2 linked regions of the Persicobacter psychrovividus genome follow. The protein of the gene in region 2 binds, or shares a complex with, the protein of the main gene of each other region. Links are inferred from orthologs where the notes say so. Each region holds a gene or a part of one and is shown on either strand. Other genes may lie near its edges.

Region 1 (11,192 bases), 1.3 Mb from region 2 along the record:
GTAAAAACGATCCATATAAAAATTATTGATCGACAAATACCCCCATCGGCCTTTTGGCCTGCGATGACTGTAATCTATGCCGAGTTTACTTACCCGACTATATTTTCGATAGGCATAGCCCAAGCCCAATAATGCCGAAGCCAAGGCCAGTAATGGGACATACCAAATCTCCCGCTGACCCGCAATTTGCCAGTCGGCGAGCATCACATTCATTGGCTGATCAACGGCATGATACAACCAGGAAGCGTGTCCATCGAAAGGATTCAAGCCGTAAACAAGCCAGACCGATAGCATCGCCAAAAGACCAACAGGCACGGTTTTCTTCCAGGAAGGATCGTGCAGGGAATCGTAACAATTACAGGCCGCCTGACATTCAACGATCAATCTTGACTTTGACCAAAAAACCAGGTACCACTGTCGAGCCATATAAAAAGCCGTAAGCACAGCGGCTCCAAAACCACTCAAAGGAACAAACCATGCCCAATATTGCCCGTGGGCACTGAGGTTTTGCGCCCATTCCCAGGAGGCCATAAGAATGGCATCTTTGGACATAAATCCTGAAAAGAACGGCAGGCCAATCAAGGCGAGTGCACAAATGGTGTATCCCGCATGAATCAGGGGCATCCGCTTGCCGAGGTCACCCATTTGACGCATATCTTGCGGATCGAGATGGATACTGATATTCTTCTTTTTACATTCAGCATGAAAATGGTGCATGGCATGAATGACCGCACCAACGGACAGGAATAAACCCGCCTTGAAAAACGCATGGGTAATCAGGTGAAACAGGGATGCATCGTAGGCACCTACCCCCATGCCCATCACCATATAACCCAACTGCGAGGAGGTAGAATAGGCCAACACCCGCTTGATGTCAAATTGGTTCAAGGCCGAAAAGGCTCCCATCATGGCGGTAATGGAACCGATCAGGGCGATCACTATCAATGTTTCAGGCGCCAGCATCGGGAAAACCCTCGCCAAAAGGAAAATCCCTGCGGCAACCATGGTTGCGGCGTGGATTAATGCAGAAACAGGCGTTGGCCCCTGCATGGCATCAGGCAACCAGACTTGCAAAGGAAACTGCGCCGATTTACCGACTGTCCCCATGAATATCCCCAGCCCACCGAGAATTAACCACGTGGAAGGGATTTGTGCCAAAACTGACGCATTGCTGAAAAGGGCGGTGAGTTCCTGAAAATTAAGGGTATGAAAATAGGCCCAGAAAATCATGATTCCGAAAAGAAAACCCATATCCCCCACCCTGTTGGTCAGGAATGCTTTACGGTTGGCATTCGCTGCCGAGGGGCGCTCAAACCAAAAACCGATCAGCAAATAAGAAGACAAGCCTACCAGCTCCCAACCCATGAAAAGTACCAATAGGTTATCAGCCAGCAGGATGATAAACATACTGAAGGTAAAGAGCCCGAGGAAACTATAATAGCGGGCATAATGTGGCTCGCCTTTCATGTAGTTCATCGAGAAAATATGCACCAGTAAAGACACCAGGCTGACCACCACCAGCATTACTGCGGTAAGCTGATCAAGCAATAGGCCGATATTGAACTGATATTCGCCGACAGAAAACCACGACCACTGTGCTGTAATCACATGGTTGGGAAATACCTGCATGGCGACAAATACCGACATGACCAACGAAATACTGACAGCGCTAATGGCCAGTCGGTCACTTTTGGCGCCGAAATAGTCCGAAAAAAAGGCGATCAGCACAAAAGACAGCAAGGGCAGGATCATGGCCAATATCCCTGCTCCAATGGCCAAAGAATTATATTGAGTTAAGGTTTCCATTTAGTTTAAGTCAAGGTCGATGGAACGCAAATGATGATAAAGCTTAAAAACAATGGCGAGTGCAATGGCAATTTCTGATACCGCAACCACCATTACAAACATGGTAAACATTTGCCCCGAAAAAGTGGGGTCGTAATGCGAAAAAGCCACCAGATTGATATTGGCGGCATTAAGAATCAGCTCAATCCCCATCAGGATAACAATGGCATTTTTCTTCATCAGGACAATCATGATCCCAAGAGAAAACAACAGGGCCGAAAATATTAATATATGCGCTAATGGAATCATTTCATTATATCATTAACATCCGCCAAAAAACGGACAGAACCACCAAAATTAATGTTGCGGGCGTCAGGTATTTCCAGGCGAAACTCATCAGCTGATCCACCCGCAAACGAGGATAGGTCCAGCGCACCACCATTTGGAAAAATATCACCACAAAGGCTTTCGACAGCAACCAAAAACCACCCCAAAGGTGCCCACTCACACTACCAGGCTGACCGCTTGTCCATTCGGCAAGAGGCCAGGATCCGATATTGGGAAATGGAGTATTCCAGCTGCCAAAAAACAATACAGCCATCAGAATAGACATCAGCAACATCATGCCGTACTCTCCAAGCATCAGCATGGCAAATTTAAAACCCGAGTATTCCACATTGTAACCAGCGATCAGTTCACTTTCCGCTTCGGCAAGGTCGAATGGCGCACGGTTGGCCTCTGCCAGCGAAGCGATGAAGAAAATCACGGCCACAGGAATAAGAATCGGCGCCCTGACAATATTCCAGCTTAGAATACCACCAATGCTGGAAACTTCAATGCCCGTGGCTTTAATGCCAAACAAATAGCTGACCTCCTGCCCGTGGGCCACGGCAAAAATTCCCTGCTGAAAGGATATTGCCTGCAAATCGAGGGTCTGACAAATACAGACGACTGCCAGCACACACATCCCCATAGGCACCTCGTAACTGATCAGCTGCGCTACAGATCGCTCAGCACCAAAAAGGGCATATTTATTATTTGCGGCCCATCCCGCCATCAGAATGCCGACAACATCAAAAGTGATAATGGTCAGTAGGTAAAACAAACCGACCTGCAAACCTGCGCCAGTCCAGTCAGAGGTTAAAGGCAAGACGGCAAACCCACTCAATATTGCAGAAAACACGATAATTGGTGCAATGGGGAATAGCTTTTTATCAACACGGTCATGGGAAATATCCTCTTTCATCAGGAGTTTCAGCACATCGGCGATGGTCTGCAAAAGGCCAAACTTACCCGTATCCATTGGGCCCAGGCGATCCTGAATAAATCCTGCAATTTTCCGCTCGGCATAAATTCCCGCTACGGCAAAAGTAAGCAACAGCGGAAGGTAAAATAGAAAGGTTGTGATGGTCATCTTGCTCGTTTTGCTAAATATGTCCCTGCGATTAATGCAACCAAAAGCATGACTGCCACCAATTCGAAAGGTAAAATAAAGTTGGTCATGGTGGCGATACCCAATGCACGAATACTCCCATCGGCAACGGCATCGGCCTGCATCCAGGGACGTTTTGCCCATTCAAACTGAGAAAACACCAAGCCAAGAAACCCAAAAGTCACCATGCCTAAAATCAGGCTGACCAGCACGTTTTTATTGGCCGTAATGATGGGTTTTCCATTGAGCCTGTTAGTCAGCATCACCCCAAAAATCATCAGCACCAATATGCCCCCGATATAGATCATGATTTGTGCAATTCCCAAAAAATCAGCCCCCATCAAAACAAACAGTGCGGCAACACCAAAAAGGGACACCAACAGCGAAAAAGCTGCGTAAAGTACATTTTTGGCAAAAATAATGGTGATGGCCGACAATAATGTCAGCCCCATAAATCCATAAAACAGGATTTCATATATCAAATATTGGTTCATTAAATTTAATCCTCTTTCGGTTTAGTATTAGGTATTTTTGGCTTAAGCACGGACTTTTTTGCTACATTCGTCCCTGAACCGGCCGTTGGAATTTTTGGCTTGGCTACTGCTTTCTTCACGACATTGCTGCCACTCGTTGTCGTTTCAGCGGCTGAACTCGTCCCACCGATTTTTGGCTTAAGCACGGGCTTTTTAGCCACATTCGTTCCTGAACCTGCCGTTGGAATTTTTGGCTTGGCCACTGCTTTCTTCGCGACATTGTTACCGCTCGTTGTAGTTTCAGCTGACGAACTCATTCCGCCGATTTTTGGCTTAACCACAGGCTTTTTTGCTACATTCGTTCCTGAACCTGCCGTTGGAATTTTTGGCTTGGCTACTGGCTTCTTCGCAACATTACTACCGCTCGTTGTCGTTTCAGCGGCTGAACCCGTTCCGTCGATTTTTGGCTTAAGAACGGGCTTTTTAGCCACATTCGTTCCTGAACCTGCCGTTGGAATTTTTGGCTTGGCCACTGGCTTCTTCACGACATTGCTGCCACTCGTTGTAGTTTCAGCTGCCGAACCTGCTCCGCCGATTTTTGGCTTAAGAACGGGCTTTTTAGCTACATTCGTTCCTGAACCGGCCGTTGGATTTTTTGGCTTGGCCACTGACTTCTTCGCGACATTGCTGCCACTCGGTGTAGTTTCAGCTACCGAACCCGCTCCGCCAATTTTTGGCTTAACCACAGGCTTTTTTGCTACATTCGTTCCTGATCCGGCCGTTGGGATTTTTGGCTTCGCCACTGCTTTCTTCGCGACATTGCTGCCACTCGGTGTGGTTTCAGCTGCTGAACCTGCACCACCAATTTTTGGCTTAAGCACGGGCTTTTTGGCCACATTCGTTCCTGAACCTGCCGTTGGAATTTTTGGCTTGGCCACTGCTTTCTTCGCGACATTGCTGCCACTCGGTGTGGTTTCAGCTGCTGAACCTGCACCACCAATTTTTGGCTTGAGCACGGGCTTTTTGGCCACATTTGTATTTTCTGGCGTTTGTTCATCCGCCTTTTTCATCGCTGGAATCTGGGGCTTCACAACTTTTTTGGCGGTTGCTGCTGAAGGCACCTTCGGTTTAATTACCGCCTTAGCCGCTGGTTTTGGGATACTCACCTTTGGCGCTCCCACGGCTTTAGGCTTGATAACCGCCTTGGCTGCAGGCGAAGGTTTCGCTGCTTTGGCTGCCTGCTTTTCCTCCTGCACCTTTTTCCATTTAGCCTCTGCCTCAAGAATCTCCAAAGGCGTCATGGTTGCAAAAGGCACATTATGCTCTGCAAAATCAAAAGTAGAATAGTCATATTCCGACGTCATGGTCAGACATTCGGTAGGACAAACATAAGTACAAAGGCCGCAGAACATACATTTGGCCATATCGATATCAAACTTTGCCAAATGCATCCTGATAGAAGATCCATCAGACGTTTTACCAAGTTCCTCCGCAGAGCGTACAGGAACGATATCTATACAATCCACAGGACACACCTTAGCGCACTTATCGCAAACAATACAGTCCTCCTGCTCCAAATCAAGCTTATATCGCCCATTGATAGGAACCTCCAGTTTTTGATGCGGATATTGTAAAGTTACAAGCCCTTCGTTCTGGTCAAAATACCCCTGTTCATCGATCCCACGGTTATCATGAGACTTGGTCGCCTTCACAAAATGGGTCAATGTCAGCCCCATTCCTTCCTTTAAGGTTTTATAGGCATCCTTTATATTTGTCCAATATTTATTCTTAAAATTTTTACTCATGGGTATTTTTTGAGAATATTGCGTCTCCAGCCTCCAAAGCTACAAGATCTCGGCACAAAACGCAATCTGTCCAACTGCTCAGTGTCAGTATTAAGAATTTAAGATACCTAAAATCTATTGCGAATGCGCAAATTTATATTTTTATAACACCGCAAATTAAAATTACATAAATTTTACACAAACTTACACAGCACAAATTCGATATAAAATTTAATTATATAACCTACTTATGAAAAAAATACTACTCCTTGCTGCACTACTCAGCACTTCATCTGTATATGCTCAAAATACAACAGCAAATGCAAAAAAAGAGGTACAAAGGCCTCAAAAAGAATGGAAAGTCGGTGGCACGACAGGCATTAATATGTCTCAGGTGACTTTAAGCAACTGGGCGGCTGGTGGCGACAATTCCATCGCAGGTAATGCCTTCGCCAATGTGTATGCGAATTATTCCCATGAAAAAATTATTTGGGGAAACAAGCTGGATGTTGGTTACGGACTGATCCGCAAAGGGAGTTCTGGTCAGGAAAAAACCGAAGACCGCATAGATCTGCTTTCGAGTTTCAGCCGCCAGATCAAGGACAGCCGATGGTACTATACTGGATTGCTGAACTTCAGAACGCAATTTGCCGATGGTTTCGACTTGAAGGGCGATGACCCTACCAAACGAATCTCGACATTTATGGCACCTGGTTACCTGGAATTTTCTGCGGGTACTACCTATATCATTAAAGATTTATTCAGTCTGTACCTTGGGCCTATCGCCACGAAAACCACCTTTGTAATGGATGATGAATTATCTAACCAAGGGGCGTTTGGTGTTCAGAAAGGCGATAATTACCGTTTTGAAGTGGGGGCAAACGTCAGGTTCCAGTTCAAAAAAGATGTGGCTAAAAATGTCACCTTTCAATTAAATGGTAACTTCTTCTCCAATTACCGCGAGAATCCTCAAAATATTGATGTAAACCTGGATGCTTTACTCGACCTGAAAGTAAACGACTGGCTTTCTGCCAACATTTCGGTGCAAACCATTTATGATGACGATATCAAAATCAACGACATGGGGCCACGCCTGCAATACAAACACGTGATGGCCATTGGCTTGGTGTACAAATTTAAAAACCACCAATAAGCCTTCCTGATCTTCAGAAAAACCACTAATTTTAAACTTCAATTAGTGGTTTTTTTATGTTCTTTTTGCTTTCCAAAATCCTCGTTTACGGCATCCAGCCAATTTCATGGATCTTCGTCCTGCTCCTGTTTTCGGTTTGCCTCCCAAAGTGGCGAAAAAAGGCGTTGATTTTTTCCCTTTTGCTGCTATTCATTTTCGGGAATCAGCCCCTGTTTGATTTCATCAATCTGAAATGGCAAATAGCACGCCCGTCGCTCGAAGAATTACAGTCCGCTGCTCCCAAAACAGCTATCGTTCTTGGTGGCGCCACCCTGACGGGGAGACAACCCTACAGACTGACCTCCTTTAATCAGGCTGCCGACAGGATCACGCAGGCGGTACAATTGTATCGGATGGGTGTGATTGACCACATTATTTTCACGGGTGGTAATGGGCATCTCCAAAAAATCGATGGGGAGCCAAGTGAAGCTGCCCAAAGTCTGCAATTTCTTTTGGACTGCAACATTCCCCGTTCCGCCATACTATTGGAGGATCAGTCAAGAAACACTTTCGAGAATGCGCTTTTGACCAAAAAAATCATCGATCAGCACGCCTCCTTCAAGCACAAAAATTACTTGTTAATTACTTCAGCCTTCCATATGCGTCGCTCGGTCGCCTGTTTCAAAAAACAAAATATCAACACTGTACCCTTCAGCGTTCATTATTTGACTTCAGACCGAGATTTTATGGTGCAAGAATATGTATTGCCCAATGCAGAAACGCTGACCCAATGGAATATGATCATCAAAGAATGGATTGGCTTTGCGGCTTATAAGGTGAAGGGGTATGTATAAGGTTTATCTACGGAGGTTGCTGAATCACTGAAACTCGAACAATAGCGCTACAACCCGTAAACAACACACGCTATTATTGGAGGGCTCCTTCATCAAAAAGAATAGAAAGTAATTTTGTGGATTTGCGATGGGCGACATCCAACTTCCGCAATAAAAAAATCCGTGGAAATCTGCTTGATCTATGGACAATAAAAATTGTGCGATAATTTAAGTCTTGCACCAGTCGGTTGTTTCAACCCTATTTCAAACTTGAAAATTTCGGCCTCATCAAGCTTTATGACCTTAATGTAAAACACCAATAACAGAAAAGGGCTTGGCACATCACCAAACCCTTTTTTATTCATTATCACCGCAATTGTTCTTTTAAAAGAACATCGGTTTATCCAACTTTTTCGCAATACGATAGGCGGCATTAATCAAACCGACATGGCTGTAGGCCTGTGGGAAATTCCCCCACTGACTGCCCGTTTTTGCATCAACATCCTCACTCAATAAGCCAAGGTGGTTCGTATATTTCAATAACTTTTCAAACTCGATAATCGCTTCCTCTACCCTGCCCACAACAGCAAGGGCCTCCACATACCAGAAAGAGCAAATCAGGAAGGTTGTTTCGGGCGTTCCAAAATCATCGACATGTCGGTAACGGTAAAACAAGCCTTCTTTGGTTCTGAGTTCCTTTTCCATCGCCTTCAAGTGCGACTTGGCTACAATACTGGAAGAATCCAAATAACCCATCATGATCAACTGCAGGTTGGCCGCATCAAGCTCGGGCGATCCCGCCGCCTGTGTATAAACACCGCGTTCATCTTCATAACACCCCTCGATACGCTCAAAAGCACGTTTTTTAAGGTCTCGGGCGAGGTTCATCATTTTCTGATCACCAAATCTTGAGGCAATTTTCAGTGCCGCGCTACTTCCTGCCCACTGAAACAAGAAAGTGTAACAATAATACTTCGAACGGTCACGGAACTCCCATAAACTGGCATCTTTTTCATCGATTGTATTTTCGATCATTTTCAGAATATCCCACATCATGTCGTGAGAACTGAAGCGGTTTTCATGGTGAAAACGGGCATCTGCGAACAAGGGCAAAAGGCTGATCATCACCTGCCCATACACATCATTCTGAATATGTTCATGCGCCTGATTACCAATCCTAACAGGGCCATTTCCGAGGTAACCTTCAAGGTCAAGAATCTTCTCCTCCAGCTTGGATTTCCCTTTAATACTATACAAAGGCTGAAAGCGCTCTTTCTCTTTGGAAGAAATATTGGCGATATAATTAAAGTACCTTTCCGACTCCTCGAAGTGACCAATATGATTGAAAGCCTGAAGGGTATAGAAAGTATCCCGCATCCAGCAAAAACGGTAATCCCAGTTTCTTCCACTGCCTGGCGATTCGGGCAATGAGGTGGTACTGGCCGCAATAATTGCCCCTGTATCTTCATACTGATGGATTTTCAGAGCGAGGGCAGAACGAATCACGGCCTCCTGCTGAAAATGCCCAATACTGGTGGACTTCACCCAATCTTTCCAATATTTCTGAGTGGCACGCAAAAACTCATCTGCGGTACGTTCAAGAGCCGCCTCGAGTGGTGCGCCGTAGGTCAGGGCAAGGTATTTGGTCTCATTCAGAAAGAAAGGCTCCTCATCATCAATCACATAACTCAGTGGAATGTTGGTCGTCAGTCGTACCTCATCGCCAATGCCAAGATATTTAATATGATTAGAGCCCACCACGCGTTGCGGATTTTTCTTCCCATAGTCCCCTTTAGGGCTGCAACGTACATTCACCCTTGGGTTACCTGAGAGCGGCTCCACTTTCCGAATTAACATTAAAGGCCGAAAATACCGATCGAACTGCGGAAATCGTGGGGCGAAATCCGTTACGCGGTACTTCCCATTGGAGTCTTCTATTTCGGTAACGAGAATGTTGGTGTTTTCCTGATAATATTGATGTGAGCTGAATTCCTCATCGACGGGTAAAATTGAGAACTCCCCGCCTTTTTCTTTGTCCAGTAAACTTCCGAAAATAAAACTGCTTTCAAAGGATGGCCAGCACATCCAAACCACATCGGTTCGTTTGTTGATAGAGGCCATAAAAGCACAGTTTCCTACAATTCCGAAATCATAAATATGAGGTTGCGACATAAGACTTAGGTTAGGTATGTTTGATTAGGAGATTATTAAGTTCTAAAATTTTTCAGTTAGAACCAAACTAAGCAAGCATGGATCCTTACTAAATTTTGGGCAAAAAAATAGCTGTTAGATTTAGAAATTACTAACAGCCAACACATTGTGGTTAAATGAAAAAAGATATAAAAAAATCATTCAACATAGTCAAAAAAATCCATTCGATAAAAAAATCAAACCTAATCCACAATCTAATCTAAAATGTATAAAATTACTTATTAAAAACGATCCGCAGGAATAACAATCCACATGATTGCATAAGCCAAAAAGCCTATTCCCAATGAAAGAAACAACAGAATGAATATCAGCCTTATAATGACTGGATCAATATTGAAATACACGCCAATGCCAGCACATACCCCTGCAATCAGCTTTCTATTTATTGATCGATATAATCTCCGCTCCATCTCTGTTTCTTTATATAAATATAGGCTAAATTTTAATATTCAGAAAAAATTTGGCCTAAAAATTACAATAAAATCAAAATATTATTTGAAAACAGCGGCATTTTTCAACTCCCACTAATATAAGTTTATAAAAAAAACCGCAGAAATAAAACTGCGGTCTTCATATTTTTTACGAAAAATGATAAAATTTATGCTTGCTGCAAAATTCTCAGTTCAGCACGCAAAGCTTTCACTTTCTGCTGTGCCTCTTCAATTTTCTTATCGTACTCAGCACGAAGCGCTTCGGCATTTTTCGAACGAGCGAAGAAACCTAAATTACTGTTCCAAGTATTGATTTCATCTTCCAAGCCCTGAATCTGCTTACGCAAATCCTGCTCTGCTTTGTGCGCAGCGTTACGGTCGTTTCCAGATTTCAAACGCTGATATTTGGCTTGCAAAACCATGCGTTGTTTTTCCTTCTCATCAATCCCTTCTACTGCCTCCAAATAAGCGGCATTGCTTTCCGCCCATTTTTGCTGAATGCTATTGATATCCGATCTTGGCACAAAACCGATTGCCTCAAATTTTGCCTGAATCTCCTGAAGCGGTTCCAAGCTTGTTGGTTTTTCCGCAGCAAGGGCTGTCAGTTGGTCACAAAGTGCCAATTTCTGCTCCAAGTTCGCTTTGAACTCTTGCTCAACCACCTCATTTTTCTGACGCTTACGGTTGAAGAAGTGATCACAAGCAGCTTTGAATTCATTAAATACAGAATCCTTGAACTTTTCAGGAACAGGTCCAATTTTGCGCCACTCCTGCTGCAAACGCTTCAGTTCATTGGCTGTGCTGTCAATATCCTCACTATCTTTAAGACCTTCCGCTTTTTCAACAAGGGCTTGTTTCAGTTTCAAATTCTGACCGCGTTCTTCTTCAAGGTTTTTAAAGAATTGTCCTTTATTATTAAAGAAAGCTTTAAAGAGTCCCCAGAATGTTTTATTGATTTCTTTGGCATCTTCACGAGGTACATGACCGATACCGTCCCACTCTTTTTGTAGTTCCTGAAGCTTCTTCGTTTCCTGATTCCACTCGGTAATTCTTCCACTGTTAAATTCAATGAAAGGCTTCACCTTTTCAATAACGGCCTTCTTCAGTACCA
Region 2 (11,119 bases):
GACACCTGAGCTACCGTATTTTGCGGACCATCAAAAACCGTTTTGGATCTACAAGTGAGTTGGGTATCTATGAAATGCGCAGTGATGGACTTCGGGAGGTGAACAACCCTTCAGAAGTACTCATCTCTCAGCGTGAAGAAGAACTCAGCGGCGTAGCCATCGGTGCAACATTAGAGGGCAACCGACCTTTGCTCATCGAGACGCAGGCCCTCGCCTCCCCTTCGACTTATGGAACACCACAGCGCGCGACCACAGGTTTCGATAATAAACGCTTACAAATGCTGATTGCCGTTTTGGAGCGTCGTGGAGGCTTCCGACTTGGCATGCGCGACATCTTCCTCAATATCGCTGGAGGCGTGAAAGTGCAAGACCCTGCCCTTGACCTGGCAGTGGCGGCAGCCTTGGTATCTTCTTTTGAGGAGGTCGCAATTCCACCGACCGTCTGCTTTGCGGCAGAGATTGGCCTTGGTGGGGAAATCCGTGCGGTAACGCATGTTGAAAGCCGAATTGCCGAAGCGGAAAAAATGGGCTTCCAGACGATTTATGTATCCAAGTTTGGGCTGAAAGGGATTGATTTCAACAAGTATGGCATTCAGATTCGTGCCTACGGAAAGCTGGAGGATATCTTTCAGGATTTATTCAATTGATATAAAAAATAAGACAAAAGTAAGAGGTTTCCTCGCTTTGGTAACCTATTTGTGCTATGGGAGTTAATCACTTACCATAAAAAAGATAGAAAATGCAAAACGGAACAGAAGTTGCCGCAGGCGGTTTGACCTCAATCGTAATGATTGTCCTGCTGGCCATTCAAATTATTGCCTATTGGAAGATTTTCACCAAAGCTGGTGTGGCTGGATGGAAAGCCCTTATCCCGATCTATAATCTTTATGTACATTTGGGGATTGTCCGAATGCCTCAGTGGATGATTATCTTGGCAATCATCCCACTCGCTAATATTTATCTTTTGGTTAAACTTAGCTTGGAGACCGCCAAAGCTTATGGTAGAGGAACAGGCTTTGCGCTGGGGTTGATCTTCCTGACGCCTATCTTTACCTTAATTCTTGGCTTGGATGATTCGATTAAGTATCGATACGGCAAACAACAAAAGCAGGCCTACGGTGGACCTCAAATCCGATAAGTTGGATTAACCTTATTTTCTTGTAAAAGAAGATAGTGTATCATAAATACAAAAGCCCGAAGCTGATCTTTTCAATGATCGGCTTCGGGCTTTTTTATTAAAGAGAAATTCTACTTTCTCAACAGCTTCCGCTTCTGCTCACTGAATTCTTGTTCAGTAAGAATCCCGCACTCCTTCAGTTCATGAAGCTTTCTCAATTCATCTGCAACGTTGGTAGAGGTCACAGGGCGAGCATGTTGCTGATGCGCTTGCTGATAATTAAATCCTATGTTTTGAACACCACCATTGTATTTATCAGCAAACTCTCTGTCATTCATGATCAGTAATTGAATACCATCAATCAAACCGATCAGTGCAGGGATGTAAGTCCAACAAAAGACAATGGACAAAATGCCATAATGCGTCGGTCTTTTAAGGTAAAAATGCTGAATACCCAAAGCACCAAGGAAAAAGGCAAGCAGCGCTGCGATGAGTTTATCTTTCATGTCAAGTATTGTTTAGTAAATGAATAAGACGATGATTTCTGATGATGTTCTGCGTCTTTTTTGTTCTTGCAAAAAAAAATGCAAGGCTGAACTCCAAGGATACAAATTAAAGCACTGCCGCTTTGAATCTATACTAAAAACCTAAACACAAAAAAAAGTGCAAGAAGAAACTCCTGCACTTTTTTAGAAATCTATATTCGGCAATTTAGATTCGGATACCCAATGTTACATTGAAGGTTCTGTTCTTATAAGAGTTATGGTTAAAAGCTTCTGTTGCTTTGAAAGCGTCATTTAAGCCCCAACCGTAGTCAGCATCCAAAGTGAAGAACAATACATCTACACCAAGACCTGCTTTTACCGACCACTGTGTAGATTCAGTATCAAAAGCACCCAATCCATGTGACAATGACCCTTTGTAGCCAAACCCTACCTGAGGACCTGCATACGCACGGAATTTGAACATGTCGGAGTTGATAAAGTTGTAACCCACTAACACAGGAATTTCCCAGCCTTTCTGATCGAAACTCACGCCTTCAAAAGCTTGTTTCGCCATAGCTGAATTTGGGACATCTACTTTGGCAGTATATTTTGCATAGAATAATCCTGGCTGAACGAAGAATTTATCTCCGATACGAACACTTGCACCAAAACGGTAACCTGCCTGCGCAGAGAACATATCATGGTTTGGTTTTGAAACCGTCATACCAACAGCAGGAATAACATGTATCTGTGCTTGAGCTTGCAGCCCAACGAACATCATTAATGCAACAAATAATACGGATAGTTTTTTCATGATCGTTAAGTTTTGTTTTTTCTTTTTTTAGGTAGTTGATCATGATGTTTCAAAAGTCATACCATTTGAGGAAATAAGAATAAAATAGCAGGCTGAGGATCTGAAGGTTATGGTGTTTTTATAAATAAAATGTATAATTTAAGCATAAGAAATAGCCCGTTCAGCCTTCCAAATCAGTTTTCAACCGAATAAATAAATCTAAATTTTTTTCAGGAAAATAAATTTTATAGATCGAAAGGTGTTTTTAGCGGACAACCAGAGGGAGAGGTGTAGGGAGCAAAAAAAGCACCTGAGCAATTGCCCAAGTGCTTTTTAATGGAAGTTATAGTGCCATAGTCTTTTATAGCCTTATCCCGAGTGTTAAGTTGAATGATCTGCTTTTGTAAGAGGTAGAATTTCCAGCTTCTGTAATTGTAAAGGAATCGCTGAGGCCCCAACCATATTCGGCATCAAGGGTAAAGAAAAGTACATCGATACCAAGGCCCGCTTTAAGGGTCCATTGGGTGGAATTGGTATCAATACCATCGAAGCCCTGCGAGATCGAGCCCGTATAGCCAAAGCCGAACTGTGGCCCAAGGTGCCCTCTGAATTTGAAAGCGTCAGAATTGATGATATGATAACCGATCATGACAGGAATTTCAAAGCCTTCATGGTCGTACTTGATATCGCCGGCATTATTGGAGAAAGCATCTTTATCCAACTCTGCACTGTTTTTGGTGTAAAAGAACCCTGGCTGTACATACAGCTCCTCACCTATTCTTACATTCAGCCCAAGCCGATACCCTGCTTTAGCGGTTTCGGCATCTTTATTAACCGACGAGACGGTTAATCCTGCAGAAGGAATCAGGTGAACTTGCGCCTGTGCCTGAAACCCAAGCAAACACAGGAGGACAACGATCAGGGAAGTAAACTTTTTCATAGTAGTTTTTCAGTTGTTTTGTTGTTAGAAGAGATGTTTGAGGGGATTGTTTAAGATTAACTCGACTTCTTTCTGCGTGGTGTTAATATGTGATGATAATTTATTATCTTGTCAGGATGCGCAAAGTGGTGTAATTCAAGTGCTTATTTTATGCGCAGTATTTAATGCTAAACATGGTGCTGTGATTTTATTAACGACGACGCATCGCATTTATTGAAGAATGATCCTTTTCTAAATGACCTTCAATTAAGCCCTCTTTTTTCAATCTTTTCTGCACACCAATAGTTGTTGCAATATGCTACAATCATATATTCCCTTATTTCCATTAGAGATTGTGATCTTCCCGACGGAGAAGGTTAATCTGCATATTTTTGAGCGCAGGTATAAGCAGATGATCCATGATTGTATGCGTGGTGATCGTGTGTTTGGTATTGTATCGAGCCTGAATGGTGAAATAAAATATGGAACGACGGTGCTGCTGAAGTCCATTAATAAAGTGTATAACGATGGCCGAATGGATATTCAGGTGGTGGGGCAGCGTGTTTTCGAGGTCGAGGAGTTTGAACAGGTCAAGCATTCAAGGGAATACCCCGCAGGGCTGATTCATTATTTGCCGAACGATATGGTCGTAAAAGAGGATCAGGTGATGGAGCTTAAAGAGCAGATCACCGAATTTTTTCAGGCGCTGGAAATGGTGGGGCGCGTAGGCTTTAACCAGCAACCACAGGCTTTTGGTATTGGGCACTATCTTGGGCTTTCGATTGATCAAAAATATGCCCTTTTACAGCTGCAGCAGGAAACCGAGCGTCAGGAGTTTTTGATCCACCACCTGCGCGAGACTATTCCTGTGGCACGGCAGTTTAATGAGTCCAAGCGACGGATCAAGATGAATGGGCATTATAAATATTTTGACCTCGGCGACGATTTCCGCCCGAACGAAGGCCAGCATGAAAATTGATTTAACATCCTTGTTCAAATTCGTTCCAAATTGAATATTATTGGTTTTCAGGCGACATTTTCAGGCTTTTCAATCCTCGGAATTTCCTTTTTTGCTTACACTCCTTAGTTTTGTATAAATAAGTAGCTGATCACTTTTCACTTATTGGGTATGCTTTTTCAAATCGGAATGACCATATTTATAAATAGGTGATCGGTGGCTTGTGCTTAGCGATCGGTAAATACAATACCAGTCACCACCAAAGTGTATAATGATCAGTCTACAATACCAACCGTAATCTATTAATCTAACCGTATGATTGCCACCCAAGTCTCCGCTTTCGGGGAAGTCTTATTATATATTATCGGCTCAGCCCTGTTCGTTATGCTGACCTATTTTGGGTCGTGGCTCTTTCGCCCCGATCGTCCTAATGAGGAAAAAAACACCACTTACGAGTCTGGAGAAGATACCGTAGGCTCGGCGTGGGGGCAGTTCAACATGCGGTTTTATATTATCGCCCTGCTCTTTATTCTCTTTGAGGTGGAGATCGTCTTTCTGTTTCCGTGGGCGACTGTTTTTGGGGATAAGAACTTAATTGCCGAGACCAACGGTTTGTGGGGCTGGTTTGCCATAACCGAGATGATGCTTTTCATCTTCATCCTTGCCCTCGGCCTGGCTTATGTATGGGGAAAGGGTTTCCTTGACTGGGAAAAACCTGAAGTGAAGCTGCCCAAGGCCAACAGCCGCGTACCAGAAGAAATGTACGAGCGCCTCAACGATCAATATTAATCTGTTATCACCTTTACCTAATTTATACCGATGGGACTGTTAGATCAAGAGTTTACCAAAGGAGGCGTCATCATCTCCAAGGTTGATGACCTGCTCAACTGGGCACGGCTGTCGTCCCTGTGGCCGATGGGCTTCGGCCTGGCATGTTGTGCCATTGAAATGATGGGTGCCTATGCGGCCAACTATGATTTGGACCGCCTTGGTGTATTTCCGCGCGGTACTCCACGACAATCCGACGTGATGATCGTTGCAGGAACGGTTACCTTCAAGATGGCAGACCGTATCCGACGATTATATGAACAGATGGCAGAGCCTCGATACGTGATTTCCATGGGTTCATGCTCCAACTGTGGAGGTCCCTACTGGGATCATGGATATCATGTGGTCAAAGGGGTCGATCGTATCATCCCCGTTGATGTTTATGTGCCCGGATGCCCTCCCCGCCCTGAAGCATTGATCGGTGGCTTCCTGAAATTGCAGGAAAAGATCCGTACCGAAAGCCTAATGGCACCGACCGCCGTTGCCGATTTGCTCGCCGAGATGGATTGATCAAAATCTTCGGATACTGTACGGGCACACCTATTGCCTTGTTAATTGTTATTTGTCGTGTTCGTGAATTTTAAACCTTGATTACCATGATTAAGAAGGATTTTAGGATTTGTTTTAGGCTATGTAAATAATATAAATCATGATAATCCTTTTAATCAAGTAAATCATGGTCAAAAAAATATCGATACGATACGTTTGACAAGATACATAGATCTGATCCTACAGCGATCAATTCAAATCAAGATGATCTAAATGAGCCACATGAATAAATCAACATTTCCGAACCATAAATAATGGGTGGAAATGTGTGTAATCTGTGGACAATAAATCAAAATCATAATATCCAATTATAAACACCACCTCCTATGTCATTCGAAGAAATCGTTCAGCTGATGCAAAGCCAATTCGGCGAGGAAATCATCATGGAGCAGGGGCTCAATGACTCTCCCCAATCGATTACCGTCGATGCAGGGGCGATTTTTGATCTGTGCCTCTTTCTGAAAGAAGACGACCGACTGTATTTCGATCAGTTGTCTTGCCTGACAGGGGTGGATTATGGCATGAAGGCCAATACCATGGGGGTGGTTTATAACCTCTATTCCATTCCTTTCAATCATCACCTGATGATCAAGGTGGTTTTGCCAAGAAATGAAGAAGGAGCAGATGGCCCCGAGATTGCCTCGGTGGAATCCCTTTGGAAAACAGCCGACTGGCATGAGCGCGAAGCCTTCGACCTGTTCGGCATCCGCTTTTCCAACCATCCCGACCTGCGTCGCATCCTCCTTCCTGCTGATTGGCAGGGGCATCCGATGCGCAAAGATTACGAGGTGCAGGAATACTATCATGGCATCAAGGTAAAATATTAATCCAACGACCCTCCCGCAGACATGGCAAACCAAATCCAATACAAATACGATCCGAAACACCTGAACGTCTCGGAGCCCTCCAAATACACCGAGAAAGATCTCAAGCATCAGGAGATGATCATCAACATCGGACCTCAGCACCCTTCAACCCACGGGGTTTTGCGCTTGGAGGTCGTTACCGATGGAGAGATCATTGTTGATGTGGTGCCTCACCTCGGTTATTTGCACCGTTGTTTTGAAAAACATACGGAGGCTTTGATGTACAATCAGATCATTCCTTATGTCGATCGGATGGATTACGTTACGGCCATGAACAACGAGCATATTTATTGTATGGGCGTGGAGAAAATGCTCGGCATCACCGATCAGATTCCCAAGCGCACCGAATATATTCGGGTGTTGGTAGCAGAACTCAACCGTATTGCTTCGCACTTTGTGGCGCTTGGTACTTATGGTTTGGATATCGGAGCGACGACCCCATTTATTTGGATGATGCGGGACCGTGAGCATATCCTTCGACTGCTCGAATGGCTTTGCGGGGCACGTATGCTCTATAATTATATTTGGGTCGGTGGACTTTATTATGATCTTCCGGTGGGTTTTGAGGAACAATGCACCGAATTCATCAATTACCTTAAACCCAAATTGATTGAATCAGATCAGCTGTTGATTGAAAATAAAATTTATGTCGAGCGTACCGCCAATGTAGGCGTGTTACCAAGAGATCTGGCGATTAATTATGGGGTAACGGGACCGATGTTGCGGGCTTCAGGCTTGAAATATGACCTCCGTCGGGTGGATGCTTACAGTGTGTACCCTGAATTGGATTTTGATATCCCGATCGGTAAAGGTGAGATGGGTACTGTCGGCGATTGTTGGGACCGTTCGTGGGTTCGTGCGCAGGAATGCAAAGAATCGGTCAAGATCATCGAGCAATGTTTGGAGAAATTGAAAGGCGAACACAAACGTGACAAATCCTATGACCCGCAAGCCGTTGTTCCCAAGCGCGTGCGTCCCAAAGCACAATCGATGTACTTCCGTGGCGAAAGCCCAAAAGGAGAATTGGGATTCTATTTCGATGCTGATGGTCGCGCAGACAAGCCTTTGCGTTGCAAAGCCCGATCAAGCTCCTTCGTGAACCTTTCCATCCTGCCCGTATTGTCCAAAGGCGCCATGCTTGCCGATTTGATCGCCATCATGGGATCCATTGATGTTGTTTTGGGCGAAGTCGATCGTTAATATTGATGTTGATGCAGGGCATGCCCTGCATTCAATAAAAATGCCCTGCACCGATCCACCCAAATAACATTTTTTCACTCAGTGAAGGTTGATTGCATTAAATATGATCTTTTTTGTGTTAAATAATACAATAATGATATAGCTTTTAATCTATTTGAAAATTTATAGTCTTTTATAGATAAGTAATGGACTAATTTAGGTCATATTTTCATTTCAACGAATCACTTTTTTGATGAGTAAAACCAAACGTACCATTTTTTGGGTGCTCCTGATCCATATCTTCGCTGTTGGCCTGACGGTTGTCGGCGTAAAGTTATACAAAAGAAAAAAGACACATCATATTGTTCGAACCAGCAACCGCGACAGTGGACAGACCAACCACTCGGGCTATGTGTTTGGCATTGATGTTTCACATCATCAGAGCAATATCAACTGGCATAAGGTCAGAACCTCTAAGCATGATATTAAATTCGTCTTTGTCAGGGCTTCTTATGGAGCATTTAAACGGGATCGTAAGTTCAAAAGAAACTGGCAGGCCTTACAAAAGGAAAAATACCTCAAGGGAGCCTATCATTACTTCAAGCCTAACCAATCCGGTGCCTCACAGTGGCATTTCTTTGATCATATCGTCGAATTAAAGAAAGGGGATTTTCCCCCTGTATTGGATATTGAGGATGCTCCAAGCAACCCTTCGGCTAAAAACATCAGACGGTGGAAAAAAGACCTCAAGACCTGGGCGGATTTGGCAGAGAAAAAGTATGGCAAAAAACCGATCATCTATTCCGGCCGGAAGTTTTATGAAACCCATCTGAAGACTTTGTTTCCTTCAGGTCAGTACCCATTATGGGTGGCGCAATACCCATCCAAAAGGGCGGCGATCAGTTACAGTACCAAAAGCCGCATTCGACATTTGGGATGGAAGTTCCATCAATTCTCGGATCGAATTGGTGTCAAAGGAATCCCCGTCGGTACCTTCGCCGATGGCAATGATTTCAATGGAACCATGCAGGATTTGAAGGCATTAACCCTGTAGGTGCAGGGCATGCCCTGCACACATCAATGGCATGCCCTGTATTTAATCAAAATGCCCTGCACACATCAATGGCATGCCCTGTATTTAATCAAAATGCCCTGCACACATCAAGGGCACGCCCAGCATTTAATATAAACGCCCAGCACCTTTCACTTGTCGTAGCGTCCCGCTACGACCCCAAATCATGCAAGCTCCGCTTGCATAGATGTTCTTCTGAACGTCCTTACAAAAAAAACACCGCCTGAACCATTTCAAGCGGTGTTTTTTCATTTTATCGTATCCCCATCATCTTACAAAAGTAATCTGTGGAAATCTGTGTAATCTGTGGACAAATATCCTAACGATTCAGCCTATCCCAATCGTTCCCCATCAACAGTCGTCAAGAACTTCTTCTGAAAGATAAGGATCAATGCCACGCCAACGAAGATCGCTGAGTCCGCTACATTGAATATCGGCCAGAAAGCCATGTACTTGCCTCCCCAGAAAGGAATCGACTTAGGTAAGAAGCCTTCCCAAAGGTCAAAGTAGAACATATCAATCACCTGACCATGGAACCACGGTGTGGAGGCCGTGTAGGGTGCATTATCCAGCAATACCCCATAAAAGATACTATCGACCAGGTTACCGATTGCCCCGCCCAAGATCAATCCGATGCAGACCAACAGCCCATTTTTGGCGCCTTTCTTTGCCAATCGGATCAAGTACCAGCCGATGCCGAACATCGCGAACAATCGGAAAGTAGTCAGGATTAATTTACCATAGGATGAGCCCAATTGCATACCGAAGGCCATACCAGGGTTCAGGGTATAGTGCAGTTTGAACCAGTCGCCGAAGACTTTGATCTGTCCTGCCGTGCCCAAAGGCATGTTAAAGTGAACAGCCATCTTTACGGCCTGATCAACAATGATTACAAGTAGTGCAATCAGAAAATATTTTCCGTATTTCATGTCGGATTAGGATTGTTTCACCAAGATCGAGCATCTGGTGTCAAAAAATCATGTAAAGGTTTGAGCCTTCGAAAGAAAATATCAAAAAGAAAGCAAGGGAAGACCAGCCTCCCCTGCTCATTTATCTTATTTCGATACTTTTAGATTAACGGTCAAGCCGTCGATATCCAAAGCTGTGGCGTCATTTAGTTGATCAACTACGGCCAAGGCAGTCGCCTGCGTTTCGGTAGTGATGTATGCTTCGTTTGAAGCAACCGCCTTAGCGATTGTTTCCTCATTCTGAATGCTGATCTGGATCTTGTCTTGGATTTCCAAGCCCATATCCTTACGGATATTTTGGATACGGTTCACCAAGTCACGCGCCAAACCTTCTTCTTTCAGTGCATCGTTCAAATTGATGTCCAACGCGACGGTCAAAGCGCCTTCGTTGGCTACCAACCAGCCAGGAATATCCTGAGAAGTGATCAACACATCTTCCAAAGTCAAGGTAACATCCCCACCTTCGATCGCCAATACATATTGACCGTCCGCTTCGATTTTAGCGATATCCTCTTGCTCAAAAGCACTGATCGCCTTGGCGATGTCTTTCATGCGTGGACCATAAGCTTTACCCAACGTTTTGAAGTTTGGCTTGATATTCTTCACCAAGATGCCTGATGTATCATCAATCACCTCTACTTCTTTCACGTTCACCTCATTCTTGATGATTTCCTCAACCGCCGCAATGTGCGCTTTGAACGTATCATTCAAGGCAGGGATCATCACACGTTGCAATGGCTGACGCACCTTGATTTTCTCCTTCTTACGAAGTGAGTGAACCAATGATGACGCTTGTTGTGCCAAAGTCATGCGAGCTTCCAAGTCTGCATCGATGTCTGCTTCCACAGCTGTTGGGAAGTTGGTCAAGTGAACAGAAGCCGCTGCGCCTTCGATACCTGCTGTCAGGTTCTGATACAAAGTATCCATATAGAACGGTGCGAATGGCGCACTGATCTGAGCGATGGTAGTCAAACACTCATGAAGTGTCTGGTAAGCCGCTTTTTTATCTTCGTTGAATTCGCCTTTCCAGAAACGTTTACGGTTCAGACGAACGTACCAGTTCGACATATCATCCGTTACGAAGTCCTGAATAGCACGTGCCGCACGTGTTGGCTCGTAAGCGTTCAAGTTTTCATCAACAACTTTGATCAATGAGTTCAGGCGGGAGATAATCCAACGATCCGACTCTGTACGCTGTGCTACCGGAATCACTTCGCCATTGTTCACGAAGCCATCCAGGTTGGCGTAAAGTGCAAAGAAGTTGTAAGTGTTCTGAAGTGTACCGAACAATTTACGTTTCACTTCCATCACCCCGTCAATATCGAACTTCAGGTTATCCCATGGGTTCGCATTCGAGATCATATACCAACGTGTAGCATCTGGTC

Evidence for each region.
Region 1: the proteins of nuoB (region 2) and AABK40_RS07975 are in contact, whole or in part, in a crystal structure (PDB 6Y11), measured with the Thermus thermophilus proteins. The link is inferred for Persicobacter psychrovividus from one-to-one orthologs. Residues at the interface, in WP_096411117.1 of Thermus thermophilus: Arg16, Glu17, Gly18, Leu24, Leu27, Val28, Trp30, Gly31, Arg32, Asn34, Ser35, Trp37, Thr54, Asp55, Ala56, Asp59, Ala61, Arg62, Phe63, Gly64, Glu66, Val67, Phe68, Arg69, Ala70, Ser71, Arg73, Gln74, Ala75, Asp76; in WP_096411122.1 of Thermus thermophilus: Arg36, Val44, Arg45, Met46, Gly47, Pro48, Asn49, Arg50, Val51, Leu57, Gln58, Ala61, Asp62, Ile64, Lys65, Ile67, Phe68, Lys69, Glu70, Ile72, Val74, Glu223, Ala224, Glu225, His233, Thr234, Glu235, Tyr236, Ser237, Trp241.

Annotation. Positions count from the first base shown.
Region 1 is NZ_AP025292.1:1,869,838-1,881,029, forward strand. What follows is about bases 1,150-4,085. They hold AABK40_RS07975 (complex I subunit 1/NuoH family protein), read right to left. Parts: upstream 3,200-4,085; coding sequence 2,099-3,199; downstream 1,150-2,098. Other genes in these bases: nuoL (NADH-quinone oxidoreductase subunit L), read right to left, coding at 1,150-1,806; nuoK (NADH-quinone oxidoreductase subunit NuoK), read right to left, coding at 1,807-2,094; AABK40_RS07980 (NADH-quinone oxidoreductase subunit J family protein), read right to left, coding at 3,196-3,711; AABK40_RS07985 (4Fe-4S binding protein), read right to left, coding at 3,717-4,085. In the rest of the region: more of nuoL, read right to left, coding at 1-1,149; more of AABK40_RS07985, read right to left, coding at 4,086-5,495; AABK40_RS07990 (DUF3078 domain-containing protein), read left to right, coding at 5,725-6,627; AABK40_RS07995 (YdcF family protein), read left to right, coding at 6,684-7,460; AABK40_RS08000 (glycoside hydrolase family 15 protein), read right to left, coding at 7,824-9,611; AABK40_RS08005 (PspC domain-containing protein), read right to left, coding at 9,872-10,060; AABK40_RS08010 (DUF349 domain-containing protein), read right to left, coding at 10,249-11,192. UniProt on the Escherichia coli protein: NDH-1 shuttles electrons from NADH, via FMN and iron-sulfur (Fe-S) centers, to quinones in the respiratory chain. The immediate electron acceptor for the enzyme in this species is believed to be ubiquinone.
Region 2 is NZ_AP025292.1:3,141,333-3,152,451, reverse strand. Bases 3,988-6,850 are described here. They hold nuoB (NADH-quinone oxidoreductase subunit NuoB), read left to right. Parts: upstream 3,988-5,091; coding sequence 5,092-5,610; downstream 5,611-6,850. Other genes in these bases: AABK40_RS13540 (NADH-quinone oxidoreductase subunit D), read left to right, coding at 6,498-6,850; AABK40_RS13545 (NADH-quinone oxidoreductase subunit C), read left to right, coding at 5,976-6,476; AABK40_RS13555 (NADH-quinone oxidoreductase subunit A), read left to right, coding at 4,588-5,061; AABK40_RS13560 (LON peptidase substrate-binding domain-containing protein), read left to right, coding at 3,988-4,293. In the rest of the region: DNA repair protein RadA, read left to right, coding at 1-647; AABK40_RS13580 (DUF5684 domain-containing protein), read left to right, coding at 740-1,138; AABK40_RS13575 (NINE protein), read right to left, coding at 1,249-1,623; AABK40_RS13570 (porin family protein), read right to left, coding at 1,829-2,416; AABK40_RS13565 (outer membrane beta-barrel protein), read right to left, coding at 2,757-3,335; more of AABK40_RS13560, read left to right, coding at 3,631-3,987; more of AABK40_RS13540, read left to right, coding at 6,851-7,715; AABK40_RS13535 (glycoside hydrolase family 25 protein), read left to right, coding at 7,948-8,748; AABK40_RS13530 (lipoprotein signal peptidase), read right to left, coding at 9,099-9,695; ileS (isoleucine--tRNA ligase), read right to left, coding at 9,822-11,119. UniProt on the Escherichia coli protein: NDH-1 shuttles electrons from NADH, via FMN and iron-sulfur (Fe-S) centers, to quinones in the respiratory chain. The immediate electron acceptor for the enzyme in this species is ubiquinone.